DNA from 4 places in the Paenibacillus sp. NPDC057886 genome. Region 3 is predicted to be linked to each of the others. Evidence: riboswitches for the same ligand, from Rfam matches in the RefSeq annotation. Region 3 holds a riboswitch; each other region holds the start of a gene.
What was found. A riboswitch is a leader RNA that binds a small molecule or an ion and turns the genes downstream of it on or off. The one in region 3 is predicted to bind cyclic di-AMP.
Positions count from the first base shown of each region.

Region 1 (4,214 bases), on a different contig from region 3:
GTGGCAATGTACTACTCGTTTCAATTTTAACAAAAAAAATCATAAAAAACGATTTTAGCCTACTTAGCCTAGATGGAACTATTGAATAAGTCGACCGGTTTGGCAAAGTTCTTCATCAAGCAGCTTCTCTGCAGTCTGCACAATCTCATCAATCTGCATCCGCGTAATTGCATCAAAGTGAATCCCCAAAATTACAGTCACTGTTACTTTTAATTGCAGGGCAGCCTTACGTGCGAGTCTTTCACACAGTTCTTGTTCCTTATGCCCTGGAATATGCACCGTAGCCCCACTCACCCGTTCACGGTCCGGATAAAATGTCGCTACTGCCCCAATATGTGATCTTCCTCCAGTTACCATAAATACCTTGTCTTCCCCTGCCTCAATCACCTGTAAACGAACGGAATTTAAGTCGTATGTACTCATCCTGCTCCACCTGTCCTTTTCAATATGTAATATATATGGAGGAATTATGGCTCCGATTTAATGAATCAGCAATGAAACATCTCACATCATGCATAAATACGGAAAGCCCCGGGCATACCAAAGAGAACGCAATTTGGGAAAAGGAGGCACTAACATGCGTATACGCCTCATCATGTTATCCATCATGGTCATTCTTCTGGGAGGAAGTTACGCTCCTGCTCAGTTATGGGCTTCTTCAAGCCCGCAAACCGAACCTGCTTCGAAGTCTGATTCTTCCGAAGAGGAACAGCTGACACTGGGACAGCTCAGGCAGAAATATGCAGATACGTTCAAAACCAATGGCCCCTCAATTAAAAAGGTCGCACTGACTTTTGATGACGTACCTGACCCTCGGTTCACCCCACAGGTGCTGGATATTTTGAAAAAATACAAGGTACGGGCTACGTTTTTCATTGTGGGACATCGCGCTGAGAAACATCCGGATTTGGTGAAACGCATGGTGAAGGAAGGACATATTGTTGGCAATCACAGCTACAATCACCCGGAGTTCAGTAAGCTGTCCATGAATGCATTTCGCAAACAAATCTTACATACCGGGGATATTATTCGTAATCTGGCGGGTTACACACCCAAAATGATTCGTCCACCCTATGGCGATATTAACGAGCAACAGCTGCAATGGGCAGCCAAACAACATTACAGCATTGTGAACTGGAACGTCGATTCCCTGGACTGGAAGGGCCTTTCCAAAGAGGAAGTCAAACAAAACATCCTGTCGGCCGTCAAACCGGGTTCCATTGTTCTGCAGCATGCAGGAGGCGGTGTCGGATCGAAGTTGAGTGGGTCCATCGAGGCGTTGCCTGAAGTCATCGAGGAATTGCGAAACCGCGGGTACGAGCTGGTGACTTTGGACGAAATGCTGGAACTGCCAAAGGGCAAATAGGTTAAGATTCCAGAAGGCGGATATTCAAAAGGGTGTCCTTCAATCACATTATCGTGATTGGAGAACACCCTTTACTGTTTAATTAGATTCAGTTGGAGTCACATATGATGATGTGCAGCTACGCTTTGATTTTATTTCAAGATGTAAAGTTCAACATCCTGAATACCAAATGTGCTCACGGATTGCTTGCTGCCAGGAATAAAGATATCGATCTTGTGACCTTTAATGGCACTGCCCACATCACGAGCCGTAGCGACAAATGCCTGTTTTGGCAGTCCTGGATGTGTATGACCTGTCACCAGTACCTTTGTACCCAATGGAATGATACTTGGGTCCACTGCAATGGTACCCAATTCAAGCGGATTACCAAAGTAGTCCACAGCACCCCATCCTCCATTTTCGGAAGCGTCCGCAGAGTATGCTGTTGCTTTTACGTCAACAGCTTTGCTGTAATCAAACGTTTTTCCCCAGGCTTGAACAACCTTACTATCTGCATTAACGTCAAGACTTGCGGCAGTTACCGTTTTGGCCTCCGTTTTAGCTGCAGCAGCAGAAGCTGTGTTCGTTGTTTTACCAGGAATCGTAACTTTCAAACCACCATAAATGTTGTAAGCTGAAATGTCATTGTTAGCTTTAATAAGAGCGTTAAGTCCAACTCCATATTGTTTGGATAAGGTGTAGAAGGTATCCCCCTCTTTGGCCACATGAACTGAATCAGCATGAGCCGGAACGGCCTGGATGAGCATTGCTGCTGTCAGCAATGCTGTTGCTGTTTTGGCTATACGTTTCTTGTTAATCATGGTCTTCCTCCCTCATTATGCCTGCGAAGTTAGTTGTCGGATTCGGATGGAGGAAACCACCCTATAGGTTCAATTACATTAAGAATTTATGTAGCCCTAATTCACCCCAAGCCGTGTGCAAATGATTCTTCCCCAAGCACACTCTGCATCGTTACATCCCCCACACTCCCAACTCCGGAAGTTTCGGCAGGAACAAATATATCACAATTTTGTAACCAATAGTCGTAGTAAATGTTACCATCTGGCTAAATCACTTCAACATTTATGCTGAATTCAAGCGGCTTTTTCAAAAAATTGTCTATTTGAGCTTATATCTTTGATGACAGAAACGTTACTTTTTATGTAAATCCGTGCGTGTCCTCACATAACAAAACAATCCCTGCCGACGGGTCATCGACAGGGATGTATGAGGGGATGAAATTCTCATCCGCAGTATAGATTTTGTATTTTCATCTTGATCTTCATCCATAATGACTTGATGTATTAGAGCACTTTAGCGAGGAAGTCACGTGTACGTGCATGCTTGGGCTCACCAAACACTTCAGCAGGCGTTCCTTCTTCTACAATAACCCCGCCATCCATAAACAGGATGCGGTCACCCACTTCGCGTGCGAAGCCCATCTCATGCGTTACAATAACCATAGTCATGCCGCCCTCTGCAAGCCGCTTCATGACATCCAGTACTTCACCGACCATTTCAGGGTCCAGTGCTGAAGTAGGCTCGTCAAACAGCATGACATGCGGCTGCATCGCAAGAGCTCTTGCAATGGCTATCCGTTGTTTTTGTCCACCGGACAGCTGATTTGGATAGGCGTCTTTTTTGTCAGACAAGCCAACCGTCTTGAGCAAATCTGCACAGATTTGTTCCGCTTCGTGTGCAGACTGTTTTTTCACTTTAATGGGAGCAATCGTAATGTTCTGCTGCACCGTTTTGTGCGGGAACAGATTGAAATGCTGGAATACCATCCCCATTTTTTCACGAGTCGCATTAATGTTATGTTTGGGGTCAGTGATCGAAACTCCCTCGAAGTCAATCTCACCGGAAGTAGGCTGCTCCAGTAGGTTCAGACAACGTAAAAAGGTACTTTTCCCCGATCCGGACGGACCGATGACCACGACGACCTCGCCTTTGCCAATTGTTACGTTAATGCCCTTGAGCACATCGTTATTTCCATATGATTTGTGTAATTGTCTAACGTCTATCACTTGCACTCAACTTCCTTTCCAGTCGACCCAGCAGCTTGGACAAAATGAACGTCAGCACAAAGTAAATGGCCGCTGCAATCAGGAATGGATTCATTCCTTGGTACGTAATGTTTTTTACTACACTTGCCTGGTACATAATGTCCACCATACCAATAACCGAGATGATGGAGGATTCCTTGATAATGGTCACGAACTCATTACCGATCGCCGGCAACACCGCTTTGAACGCTTGTGGAAGCACAATGAAGCGCATTGCCGCACCTCTACCCATTCCCAGGGAACGAGCTGCTTCCAACTGGCCTCGATCCACACCCTGTATACCAGCGCGGAAAATCTCGGCAAGATAGGCACCACTATTAATGGATAGTGTGATAATCCCCGCCTGAAGCGGCGTAAAATTAATACCAAGTGTCAGTGCAAGTCCATAATAGATAATCATCAACTGAACCAACATCGGTGTACCACGAATAACCTCAACGTAAGCTGTTCCAATCCAACGCAGAATTGAGACGTCATGCAGACGGAACAGACAGATGATCAAACCGATAATTACTCCGAATATTACACCGAGTGCAGACAGTAAGAGAGTGTAACCTACACCTGTTGCATAGAAGCTTTTGTACTGCCAGAACACTTCGAAAATGTTTTGACTTTTGTTCACCTTGTCTGCCATCAACTGGCTTGCTTCGGTAACCAACTGATCGATTTTATTTTCGCTTTTCAGACGTTCCAGCGTTCCGTTCACTGCATTCAGCAATTCCGTATTGCCTTTGCGAATCCCGATTGCCGCTTCGACCTGCTCTTCATCTGGAATAGCCGGAGCTAGTCCAATAACATCATCC
Region 1 covers NZ_JBHVMZ010000017.1:42,333-46,546, reverse strand. The annotation lists gene lpdD (prenylated flavin chaperone LpdD) at 79-423, opposite strand; gene ACFVQB_RS33205 (polysaccharide deacetylase family protein) at 578-1,366, shown strand; gene ACFVQB_RS33200 (3D domain-containing protein) at 1,498-2,166, opposite strand; cyclic di-AMP (ydaO/yuaA leader) riboswitch at 2,169-2,365, opposite strand; gene ACFVQB_RS33195 (amino acid ABC transporter ATP-binding protein) at 2,650-3,372, opposite strand; gene ACFVQB_RS33190 (ABC transporter substrate-binding protein/permease) at 3,359-4,214, opposite strand, start outside.
Region 1: it holds a riboswitch for cyclic di-AMP, as region 3 does, so the genes downstream of both, ACFVQB_RS33200 (3D domain-containing protein) here and ACFVQB_RS01120 (C40 family peptidase) in region 3, are expected to answer to the same signal.

Region 2 (4,214 bases), on a different contig from region 3:
GCCTCTCCTGATTTTGTTTATGCGGAAGAGCCCTTCTCTGCCCCCAATGTGCCAGGCGTTCGAATCAAGCTGTATCTCGACCCTGCTCATGAGGATCTGAAGGAACGTTATTTCTACGCCGCCAAAGCAGCACTATCCAATTATAGCAAGTGGTTTGGCCCTTATCCGTATTCCACATTGTCCATCGTTGTCCCGCCCAAATCGGGGAATGGCGCAGGGGGAATGGAATACCCTACCTTGGTCACCGCCTTCGGTGCGGATGATTCTGCTCCTGGTTACGATCTGGAACGCACGGTTGTGCACGAGATTGGGCATCAGTATTTTTACGGCATGGTCGCCAGTAATGAATTTGAAGAGGCTTGGCTGGACGAAGGATTCACCTCCTATGCAGAAGATAAACTGATGGAACAGGAATACGGACTTATCCCGAATCTACCCGTACAATCAGGTCTCATTACTTCTCCAGCTTCACTAACACAGGACTCCTGGAAGTTTGATTCCCAGAATCAATATGCTGCCAACGTATACACACGAGGCAAGCTTGTATTACTCGGGATAGAACAGCAGGTTGGTGCAAAAACAATGGAACGTATTCTCTCGACCTACGTGAAGAAATACCGTTTCAAACACCCTACTTCGTCTGATTTTCAAAAGGTAGTGGAGCAAGTAACCCGTACATCCTGGACCGATTATTTTAATCAGTATGTATACGGAGACGGCATGGCTGACTTTGCAGTGGAGAAGATCGCAATCAACCCTATCCTGAAAGACGGCCAAACGTTGTACGAGTCGTCGGTTACATTGCAGAAAAAAGGCAGTGAATATAAGAAGGTGCCTGTTCGAATTATGTTCGAAGATGGGAAAACCATGACGAAAGAATGGAATGGCAGCGAGGAGCGCATTACTTACAAACTGACCTACACTTCCCCTGTTTCCTGGGCTATGACTGATCCGCTATACACGATTGTGCTGGAGAACCATCATATGAACAATTTTCTGAAAGCCGGACTGGATGAGCCAACCAAATCCCGCTGGAGCATGAGTGCAACCAAAATTATAGAAGCCATATTCGGAAGTCTGTCATGGTGAGGTGGATGGATACAGTGAAAGTAAAAATACGCGAAGGCTGGTTTCTCGTCCGTCAGCATATGTTCATTGCAGCACTCTTATTTCTCTATCAATTAGTATGGGGATACTTTCTTTATCGAATGGTACAGTCCGCTGTGGTTCCGCTGCTCCTGCGTTATCCTGACCCTGATGCAGGGGAACTCAGTACGATTTTATTCAAAATGGAGAGCCAACTCAGCCTGACAACGAATCCGGAGGTCCATCGCTATTTATGGATTTTAGGGGCTATGCTGCTGATACGGATGCTGATTAGCCCTCTCATTCAGGCAGGGCTGCTCTACTCGCTCCAGCATTATAATCATTCGGAAGAGCGCATTCCTTTCATTCGTGGCATTAAAAATCTGTGGAAACCGATGCTGTTGCTCCACACCATTCGCACCCTTTTGCTACTGCTACCGGCTTATTGGCTCGCACCAAAGCTCTATTCCATCTTTATGGAAGGTTTTCATTCCCTCCATCTGCTCTTGCCTGGAATTCCCTATATTGCTGGTTGGATTGTATACGGGTGGGTTATCCATCATGTCCTGCTCTACATGCAGTTTGGTATCTCGGCTCCTGATGGGGAAGGTGGAGCGCGTGGTACGTTTCAAGCTCTATGGATTGCAATACGCCAGGTCATCACTCTAATAGGCATTGCTGTCCTGCTGGGCGGACTTCATCTGCTGGTCTTTGGTGCCTTTACTTCTACTTCATGGTTAGTAACGGGCTTAACTGGCCTTATACTACAACAGACGTATCCACTTGCCCGGTGCTTGCTGAGCCTGTGGAAAATATGCGCCCATTTCCGGTTATGGCAGTCCAACTCGGTCAAGGATTAACATGAACAGCTAAAAATGGTTACCATCTCTATGTAAAGTTGTATTCATCAAATGCCGTTAATCAAGCAAACCTCGACCTTCCCCCGTCAAAGGTCGAGGTTTTTTTTGCTAATTTTGTTGTTAAACGTTGCCAAAGTGTTATACCTCTGTTACAATAATCGCAGTGAGTTTTTAGTAACAACTTTGTAATCTTTACCTTCATATTTGTAACTACTTAAAATTTAAACGTCATTTCTTGATTTCGCAGGTGCATAACTAGCATAGCCAAATTCCTAGCACCTGGGAAGCGGGGGAACCAGTTATGGGTGAATTGATCTTGCAACAGAGGGATCATAGGGGACCTTCAACCGAATCCTTAAGCTAACCTCGCAGGCATTGGAAGGGGTATATCTCTTGTTTAAGAAGAAATTAACCGCAGCTGTACTCAGCCTCACATTCGCATTATCGCTTGGAGCAGGCAGCGCATTCGCAGATTCAAAAATGGACCAAGTCATTGATTCAGCAATGGGAACTACATACAAAAGCGGAGGAACAACGCTTAACGGCTTTGACTGCTCTGGGTTCACAAGTTATGTATTCGACAAGCTGGGCATTGATCTGGCTCGCCAATCGAGTTCACAATTCGACATGGGCGATTCGGTTTCCCGTATGGAAATGAGACCAGGTGATCTGGTATTCTTCAATACAACGGGCAAAGGAGTCTCGCACGTAGGGATCTTTGTAGGGAATGGAAAGTTTGCACACTCCTCTTCTTCCAAAGGAGTTACAATTAGCGAATTAAGCGAAAGCTACTGGGCCAACCGCTATGTTGGCGCTAAACGGATTATGAGCACGGACGCATATGAGACATTGGCCATAGACTAGGGACAAGGTGAGCAACGTCATGCTGTAACAATACACTACTGTAACGAAGCATAATAGAACCGTCTGGTACATTCTCCGCAGGAATGTATCCGGCGGTTTTTTTGTGCTTCGTTTCCTTTAACGTATTCGGGATAGCTATCAAAACTAACTTTAACTTTTTTAGAGCTATTTTTCGTTGCTTCGTCCGTGCTCTTATAATGTTTTTACCCATCCCACTATAATATAAACGAAATTACCGGAACTTTTGTTTCACTTTTTTTCTAAAACGGGGGCTTGCCAAATGAACGCCTCTTTTGTAGAGTGAAAACAAGCTTAGATATGGAATGACATATGTATATGGACAAATCAAAATCATTATAGCTTGTTCACAATGAGAGGAGCGTGCAGTTGTATGGATGAAGCCCCTGTGACGTTTCACGTTGTGCCCATGCAAGAAAAACATGCGGAGCTAATCTGCGATTGGCAGTATGACCCGCCTTATAATATTTATAGCTGGCTGCCTTGGGAGCAGATGAAAGCACTTGAAGTCGAATTCGGGGATCCCCATCTACGGAAGGAACAATATGCGGTAGTGCTGGGAGAGGATCATCAGATTTGCGGTTTTGCTCAATACTTCCCACTTGAAGGCGTCACCCGCATTGGACTTGGCATGCACCCTGAACGCTGTGGTCATGGTCAAGGAACGGCTTTTGTCTCGGCCATTGTGCAGGAAGCAATTCGTCGGAACCCTGCAAACGAAATTGATCTGGAAGTTCTGACCTGGAATGACCGGGCCATTCGCGTCTATTTCAAAGCCGGATTTGTTACACAGGATACATATGAACGACAGACGCCTAGCGGTTTGAAACCTTTTTACTGCATGGTCTATGAAGGTCCACGCGAATAAATAGGGCTTGAAATCACCCTAAAAAGTCCCCGGTTATGTGATTAGTTCAAAAAATTACCACAAAATGCTATGATGTCACTACAGGTTCCGTTATAATGATATGGATAGTTTCAAGTTAGATGATCTTTCATTCTGGAGGGGACATAAGGGATGCACAAATGGATCATGAGCGGGGTATTTTTTGCAGCGTGCGCTTTAGCTATTGTACTAATGTTTACGCTTCCAGGGAAAGAGGAAGTTGCAAAAGAAGCGAAACCGACGATGCCACAAGTTACAATGGATGCAGGACAGGCTGAGGCACTAGTCAAAGCAAACTGTATTACCTGCCACGGTGATCAGCTTCAAGGGGGCATGGGCCCTAGTCTGCAGAAGATTGGTAGCCAGGACGATGTGGAGAAGATTTATACGACCATTGTCAAAGGTAAAAGCGGCGGTATGCCTTCGTTCAAAGACAAGTTAAAGGATGAAGAAATCGCGAATATTGCGATGTGGCTGGCGGAGAAGAAGTAATCCAAAAC
Region 2 covers NZ_JBHVMZ010000019.1:28,264-32,477, forward strand. The annotation lists gene ACFVQB_RS33820 (M1 family metallopeptidase) at 1-1,089, shown strand, start outside; gene ACFVQB_RS33825 (hypothetical protein) at 1,104-1,946, shown strand; cyclic di-AMP (ydaO/yuaA leader) riboswitch at 2,199-2,336, shown strand; gene ACFVQB_RS33830 (C40 family peptidase) at 2,340-2,810, shown strand; gene ACFVQB_RS33835 (GNAT family N-acetyltransferase) at 3,202-3,696, shown strand; gene ACFVQB_RS33840 (c-type cytochrome) at 3,847-4,206, shown strand.
Region 2: it holds a riboswitch for cyclic di-AMP, as region 3 does, so the genes downstream of both, ACFVQB_RS33830 (C40 family peptidase) here and ACFVQB_RS01120 (C40 family peptidase) in region 3, are expected to answer to the same signal.

Region 3 (4,214 bases):
TGTAAACATACGGAATTCGATGACCTTTATCCCTATATGATTGAACATCCTCAATTTTTCTGGTACAAACGCTACGTTGCCTGGTCAGAATTGCTGACGATTGTAGGCTTGTGCGAAGAGTTGTCCTTCTCTTGGAAAGAACAATTTACACCGCATCAAGTGGAGTACCTTGAAGAACGTGTGATGTCCGCCAAAGTGCTTGATTTTTGGTTTGAGAAGAACGACAGCAAAGAGCACGCGCAGCGGTAACTTTCAGTCGGGACATACTTTCGAATGACATGACAGTCCAATACAGTCACGTGAGACCTAAATGACTTATCATTTAGGTCTCTTTTTGTAAATAATTTTTTGGAGAAAGTAGGCGCCATGAATATGATCAGTGATGCAGAATTGGATGCACTGCGTTTATCGGGTGAAAAGGTAAGGGTGGTACGGGACGAAATTCAGTCCAATGATGTGACGGGCATTGTCGTAGCCTGGGATGGGGAGCAGGTACTCATTCGCCGCCAGAATCGTCGTGTGGTCAAGCTTGACCGGAATTATCGGTATCAGCTGTTCAGCGAACCACGTAAGAGCACGCTCGAAGAATAGTACATGCGTTTTTAGGTTCATTTACCATGGATGTATTGGCATAATTGCACCTCTCGGGAGAAAAAATAGGTACAGTGAGAGCTTGTAACATATCAGCCGAGAGGATGTGCGGTAACCATGACACTGATGAATGATAAGGTACATGCCTATAAAGATCAGATGGGTGAATTAAGCGATGTGCTGCCAGCTGTGGTGAAGTCTTATCATGAGTTCACTGGAGAATGTTTTCAGGCCGGAGCGATGGATGCGAAGACCAAACAGCTGATTGCGCTGGGCATTGGACTGTTTGCAAACAATGAGGTATGTACGTTCTACCATGTGGAAGAGGCTCGTGCCAAAGGAGCGACCGATCAGGAGATTATGGAGACGGTTGCTGTGGCTGGAGCGGTGGGTGGAGGTCATGCGATGTCTCAGGGTGCAATGAGAGTGCAGAAGGCTTTACATTAAAAATGTTATTGCAGCCTGATGACGACTTCATGCTTATGCATCTATAGAAAATCAATGTAGACAAAGAAAAGGCTCCGGTTATAACCGAAGCCTTTTCGTGTTCAAATTATATTTTGCCCAACATTTTGTTATACATAAACTGTCCTGTTACCCGGCGTGCTGTTACGTAACGATCGTTGAAGTAAGGATTGGATAATTGGGTGATGCTTACACCCTTGCTGCTTGAAGCATGAGCGAATTGTCCGCCCCCGATATATACACCTGTATGTGAAATACCATTGCCCATCGTATTAAAGAATACCAGGTCACCCGTACGCAGATTAGCTTTGGATACCGGAGTTCCGGACTTCGCTTGTTGCTGGGAAGTGCGTGGTAATTCAATGCTATATTTGTTGAAAATATATCTCATAAATCCAGAGCAATCAAACCCGGCGAGTGTAGTACCACCCCATTTGTAAGGTATGCCTGTCATGTTGTTAACGACGGTGTTAATACTGCTTGCCTCTGTGCTTGCTGCACCGGATGTAAATAGAACTGCTGCTCCAAAAATGGAGATGATAAGCTTTTTCAAAATTTTTGTTCTCCCTTCGATGCCTACGGAGTTAGCTAAGGGTTCGGTAGAAGGTTCCCTATATTTCCTATGTATAAGAATAATTCACCCAAAATGGTTCCCCCGTTTTCAAACATGAAACTCGGCAAATGAATAATTAAGTTTTTGTAACCTTTTGAAACTATATTGCATAAATGCGAAAATGTCAAACCCATCTTGAACACTTCTTATCATCTCAATGTTAACGGAATTATCGCTTTTTATGTAGAAATAACTCGAATGTTGGGTTCTGATAGATGACAAAAAAGTAACTACTGTTTCAAATGGAGAAAAATTGGACAATTTATTGGTTTTCTCACATGTGATGAGACGATAGCTTTAGGTTAAGCAAAAGAATTTGTTACATATTGTTGCAAATATTGACAAAATTAATTATTTTGCATAGAATTCTGCTTATACAATCCACTTATTGGATGAAAAGAAATAGTTTGAGTTTAAAAGCAAATATAAGGAGGGTAGGGAAACAAGGAAAACAGTTTGCAGAAAATGAATTGGGGAGTGTTCTAAACGATGTTGAAGGCAACAAGAAGGTTTGCGTCTTTGGTTATGGCATGTACAATGGTTTTCTCTGTTGTCGGGATGGTATTTCAGCCTGTTGCTAAGGTATCTGCTGCAGACGCCTCTGGAACGACAGCAAGTATCGCAGATATTTTGAAGAATCAACGTCCTGACGGGGGATGGAAGAAGGATTACAAAGAAACAAGTGGTGAGTGGGCCAAATCTACGATTGATAACAAAGCTACATACTCAGAAATTAGAAGATTAGCCAAGGAATTTAAAAAGACGAATGATCCACGCTACTCTGCTGCTGCCGTCAAAGGAATCAACTTTTTGCTGAATATGCAGTACTCCAATGGAGGGTGGCCACAAGTATACCAGAGCTCGGGCTATCACAAACACATTACCTTCAACGACGATGCCATGATTAATGTCATGTACATGCTGGATGAAGTAGGTGCACGTAAAGGAGATTTCTCATTCATCGACAGTTCTCTTGCAGATCGCAGTAAAAAATCAGTTGCCAAAGGTGTAGAGGTTATTCTCAATACACAGGTTGTAGCGAACGGTAAACTGACTGCATGGGGACAGCAGCATGATTCCAGCTCCCTTAAACCTGCTGGAGCAAGGATTTATGAAATGCCTTCTCTAAGTGCAGGAGAGAGCAGTACGATTGTGAAGTTTTTGAAAACAAGACCGGCGAATTCGAAAATTACCGCTTCAATTCAAGGAGCAGAGGCCTGGTTCAACAAAGTTAAAATTACAGGATACAAGTATGTCAGAGAAGACGGGGATAGCAAACTCATAGCTGATTCAGGTGCAGCGCCAATTTGGGCACGTTTTTACGAAATTGGAACAGATAAACCGATCTTCGTAGGACGTGATGGGGTTGTGAAATACAAACTCAGCGATATCGATAAGGAAAGAAGAGGCGGGTATGCTTGGTACGGCAACTGGCCGTCCAAGATATAATTTTTTAAAAGCTTCTTCTTCAGATTCAGATTCGATCAGACCCATATACAATAACTTGAGTTATGCTTAAACTCGAAACAAAACCATGGCTAATACACGCTTTTTAACTGTGTTGGCCTTGGTTTTCTGCTGTGAATGGAATGTTGGATGAATACAGCATTAGACATTGAATACGAAATTATATATTTTTTGTTGACACTAATTACCTGAACATGATATATTAATTTTTGTCGCCGCGTTATAATTTCTCGGAGATACAACATATGCGGTCGTGGCGGAATTGGCAGACGCGCACGGTTCAGGTCCGTGTGGGCTAACCCCCGTGGAGGTTCGAGTCCTCTCGACCGCATCATATGTAACAATAAAAAGGTTCCTAGAATGGCATTACTGCCACGCTAGGAACCTTTTTTATTTGTTTTCGGATTTTGATATTCGCTCATCCTGATTCTTCACAACCCATTCCTTCAACTTGAGCAGAGAAGAGGTTTATCTTTGTTTATTTATCCATTACTGGAAATATGTTTGTTTTGCGGCGGTTTGCCCCTTTATTTCAGGTTAATTGTACGTAAAATACGGAATTGTACCTATCCTGGGAATCGTGCATCCACTATTCTTTTCTCGTATGGAAGCGCTATCAACAGGAATTTGAATGACCAAATTCAGAGGGGGTAGGGATAATTTGAAACGAATCGGAAAAAGGATGGCAATGTATTTTATGGTGTTCATGATTGCAGTAGTGCAGTTCGGAATTATGGGAACGACAGGCAATGTGGCACAAGCAGCAGATAAGAGTCTGGCCCAAAAGCCGTATATGGGCTGGAGCAGTTACAGCATGCAGGTATATGACGGGGCGGGTAACTGGACATCGGCAGAGAGTATTAAGAAGCAATCGGATGCCATGCGCGAGAAGCTGCAAGCCCATGGATATGAATACATTAATATTGATGCTGGCTGGAACGGTGACGAAGATGAATACGGCCGTCCTATTCCGAGTACTGTTCTTTATCCAAATGGATTTCAGGAGGTCATTGATTATGTCCATAATAACGGACAGAAGATTGGAATCTATCTGATTCCGGGATTATCAATCACCGCC
Region 3 covers NZ_JBHVMZ010000001.1:225,700-229,913, forward strand. The annotation lists gene ACFVQB_RS01105 (hypothetical protein) at 1-249, shown strand, start outside; gene ACFVQB_RS01110 (hypothetical protein) at 373-591, shown strand; gene ACFVQB_RS01115 (carboxymuconolactone decarboxylase family protein) at 709-1,038, shown strand; gene ACFVQB_RS01120 (C40 family peptidase) at 1,145-1,609, opposite strand; cyclic di-AMP (ydaO/yuaA leader) riboswitch at 1,615-1,746, opposite strand; gene pelA (pectate lyase) at 2,159-3,118, shown strand; tRNA gene ACFVQB_RS01130 (tRNA-Leu) at 3,384-3,467, shown strand; gene ACFVQB_RS01135 (X2-like carbohydrate binding domain-containing protein) at 3,798-4,214, shown strand, end outside.

Region 4 (4,214 bases), on a different contig from region 3:
GATGCTGGGGTGCAATTGACAGCGCATGAAGGATTCGAGATCTTCAGCACTACGAATAGTACCTTCAGCGATATGGGCATCCATGCCGAAGGAATGGGTGAACCCTCCGACCTGGATAGAGGAATCAAGCAGTTTGACATAATCGAGCAGCTTATTCCCACGGTTCACAATCTTTCGCCTCCTACGTTCGTTAAATGTTATGTTAAATAACATTTATACTCCTTTTTGATTCGTTTTATGTTTGTAAATCCGAATTATATGATATATATATTCACATAAATATCCGCTTTTTGTCAATGGTTTCTTGGATTTTAAATGGTAAAACTATTTAATGTTATTTTATATAACTTTATAAGTTATATTATTCTAAAGAGATGTGAAGGATGGTAATACAAATAAAGTAGAGTGATCAGCCTAATCGGGTATAAAAAATGAGATCAAAATTAATCATATGCACTTCGTAGGAGAAAATGACGAGATTATACGATTTATGGTGGGAAAAGCGCAGTTAAAATGATATGAAGAAAAATGCTTTACTTTTAAACATGAACCGGGTATAATCAATTCTGTTGCCGATTATTTACGACATGCGGTCGTGGTGGAATGGCAGACACGCTATCTTGAGGGGGTAGTGGGTGTATACCCGTGGAGGTTCGAGTCCTCTCGACCGCATCATAAGAACGATTAAGAAGAAGCTTCCCATACGGGGAGCTTCTTCTTTGCTTTTTTTTACAGTTTAAATGAGTCGGACAAAAAAAGGTCATCCGTTTACCCCGGTTGCATGTTCATTTTGTCTGCCGGGGTCGGATGGCCTTTGCTTGTTATTTAAGCAATTCTTTGATGTCCGCTTCAATTTTATCAGGTGTTGTTTTGGGAGCATACCGTTTCAGAACACGTCCGTTCTGATCCACAAGGAATTTGGTGAAGTTCCATTTGATGGCTTTGGAGCCGAGTACGCCTGGTGCTTCTTTGGTAAGGTGCTGGAATAGAGGGTGAGCGCTTGAACCATTCACATCGATCTTCTCAAACATCGGGAAGCTGACACCATAGTTCATCTGACAGAACTCGGCAATATCGTCAGAAGAGCCCTTTTCCTGTGCAAACTGGTTGCTTGGAAAACCAAGAACTTCAAATGGAGAGTCTTTAAACTTGTCCTGAAGTTCTTGCAGACCTTTGAATTGAGGTGTGAGGCCGCATTGGCTTGCTGTATTCACGATAAGCAGTACTTTGTCACGATAGTTGGACATTTCAACTTCCTGACCGCGAAGGGTGTTTACTTTGTAGTCGTAGACTGACATGAAAATCTCCTCCATTTCATATTCTTCTATCTTTTATTATATTGATTACAATTAAATATTGCAAAATTAATATTGCTTTTTTAACTCAATTTGAAGCTGTCATGTATGATCTGTGACTGATTTGCTACCTGAATTTCGCTAAAGAGAGAATTAGAGAGCTTTGATGAGATGGGTAGAGAATGGATGCGTTGTAAGCGCTATTATTGATGTGAAATGGCAAAAATCCGTCGATTCGGTGATCTGCGCAGACTTTACACCAATATGGCACGGGTGTATGATTCATATCGTAATTCCAATTCAAATTAAATTTTACATGAAAAACGAAACAAACGATAATATCGCTCTGATTAATGAACATAAAGGAACGATGTTTTAATCGCTGAGTTTCCATTCATTCATGGGTGGGAAACGGGGGAACCAACAGGATGAACTGTCCAGGACAGTAGGCATCCATGGGGTGAATTTTCCGGTGACAGCCGGAAATAGGGCGACTCTCGCGCCCGAATCCGTCAGCTAACCTCGTAAGCGTTAAAGGGAGAGGCAACAAGCCGTACGCTGGTTCATAGTGTCTTTTTGCTATGGATTATTGAAGAAGCGTCCGGGAGGCCTTGGTCCCCCACGCTTCTTTTTTGTTGTCTTTTCACGCCAAGGGAGGAACGAATGATGGATAAAGAGATGATCTTAGTGACTGCTCCAAATGAAGCAGGACGTAAATTTATCAAATTGCTGATGTACAAAAAAATGCCGTTTGCCGTTCTGACCAACAGTGCAGGGGAAGAGCGCAGGCTCCGGAGAATCGGTGTGGAGCATGTCATTCGCATGAACACGGCTGCAGCTCAGAAATGGTTTTTGCCACAAGGCAGTGTAGGCAATGTTTTTATTTTTGAAAATAGCCTAAACCTGACCTGTCGATATTTGCAGATCTGCCGCTCCTGGACATCCAAGTCCCTGTGTGTCATTACAGAACAAAGCCATCCCAAAGGGATTTATCGGGGAATGGGAGCAGACCGTATTGTATATTCCTTGAATGGGGAAGTTGGGTTTCTGCTTAATGGCTAGTGGCAGTACTATTCCTGTGATTGATCCAGTGTCAGCTGCCTGTTATAATTGAAATCATAAATAAACGGAATCTTGAGGAGACTCATGCATGATGGTGGGTCTTCTTTTTTATGGTTTGGGAAATGGGGATATGAATTTCCTGTGGCTAACGAGGAGGAATAGGCGTGCCGGATGTACGTGGAATACAATGGTTGTTCTTTGATGTGGGGGATACGCTTGTGGACGAATGGGAGCCGGTGGATGATATTATCGGTCAGTTCGTTCGTGAAGCTTGTGCGCTTGGTTATCAGGTGGAGATGCAGACGGTGCGAGATATATTTGCTGCCTCCTACCGAAATTACGAGCAATGGCCGATGAAGTTGGCTATTCGTACCCTTATCAGCGATGAGGAGCACCGAGAACAGATACAGAAGAAGTTGAAGTTCCGCAAAGAGCTTGAGCGCCCCTTCGCCTCAGCCGACGCCGTTCTCCAGACGTTGTCGCAGCACTATAAGATTGGTATCATTGCCAATCAGAGCCCGGGGACGGAAAATCGGCTGAATAGCTACGGCTTGCGCAAGTATGTGGATGTACTGGCCTGTTCGGCTGAAGAAGGAGTGTCCAAGCCTGATCCTGAATTGTATGCTGTAGCGTTGAAACAAGCGGGATGTAAACCCGAGGAAGCGGTCATGATCGGCGACCGGATTGATAATGATATTATTCCGGCTAAGAAGCTGGGTATGCACACGATCCGGATTTTGCAGGGTTATGGCAGGTTCCAGCCGGAGCTTGCGGATGCAGAGCGTCCGGACTGGACGATTGAATCACTGGAGGAACTCCTTCCCTTGTTAATGGTAACTCAAAATTCGGACAACTAAATGAAATGCAGTATTTAACTGCTCAAACATATAAAAGGCTGATCGTCTCAAGGGATACATGACTTGAGTTGATCAGCCTTTTTGAGTTAGACAAAATACCGCGTATTTCCTTTTAACCTAGAACAACAGAATGGTCTGGATAATCAGATACACATTCAGGACAACGATAACTCCGGCAATGATCCAGGAAATGATTTTGAGCCACAGCTTGTTGGCAAAAGCCCCCATGCTTTTTTTGTCACTCGTAAACATGACCAGCGGAATGACGGCAAAGGGGAGCTGCAGCGACAGCACAACCTGGCTCAGAATCAGCAGTTCCTCTGTTCCGTGCTCTCCAGCAATGGCTGTTACGATGACGGCCGGGATGATTGCAATCAGACGTGTTACCAGTCGACGAAGCCAAGCCGGAATACGAATGTTGAGGAAGCCTTCCATTACAATCTGTCCGGACAGCGTGCCGGTGAGTGTTGAGTTCTGGCCTGAAGCCAGCAGGGCTACACCGAACAGGATGCTGGCGATGGTGGTTCCTAGCAAAGGTGTCAGCAGATGGTAAGCATCTGTAATTTCCGCGACCTGGGTCATACCCGCACTATGGAACACGGCAGCAGACACAATCAGAATGGCAGCATTGATGAAAAGGGCCAGTGTTAATGCGATAGTTGAATCCATGGTGGAATACAGAATCGCTTCTTTTTTCCCTTTGGGCGTCTGTTCAATCTGACGGGTCTGCACGATGGAAGAATGCAGATACAGATTATGGGGCATCACGGTTGCGCCAATAATTCCGATGGCGATGTAGAGCATGGCTGGATTTTGCAAAATCTCGGCACTGGGTACAAAACCATGCATGATGCCGCCCATATCCGGTTTAGCGAGAAACAGGTCAATCCCGAAGCAGAGCGCGATGGTAGCCATCAGCACAATGACGAGGGATTCCAATGCTCGGAAGCCTTTATTTTGAAGCAAAAGAATGACCAGTACATCGACAGCGGTAATAATG
Region 4 covers NZ_JBHVMZ010000003.1:560,584-564,797, forward strand. The annotation lists gene ACFVQB_RS13130 (urease accessory protein UreF) at 1-168, opposite strand, end outside; tRNA gene ACFVQB_RS13135 (tRNA-Leu) at 590-672, shown strand; gene ACFVQB_RS34545 (hypothetical protein) at 808-906, shown strand; partial or broken gene ACFVQB_RS13140 (glutathione peroxidase) at 987-1,313, opposite strand; cyclic di-AMP (ydaO/yuaA leader) riboswitch at 1,666-1,841, shown strand; gene ACFVQB_RS13145 (HAD family hydrolase) at 1,959-2,357, shown strand; gene ACFVQB_RS13150 (HAD family hydrolase) at 2,522-3,214, shown strand; gene ACFVQB_RS13155 (Nramp family divalent metal transporter) at 3,332-4,214, opposite strand, start outside.
Region 4: it holds a riboswitch for cyclic di-AMP, as region 3 does, so the genes downstream of both, ACFVQB_RS13145 (HAD family hydrolase) here and ACFVQB_RS01120 (C40 family peptidase) in region 3, are expected to answer to the same signal.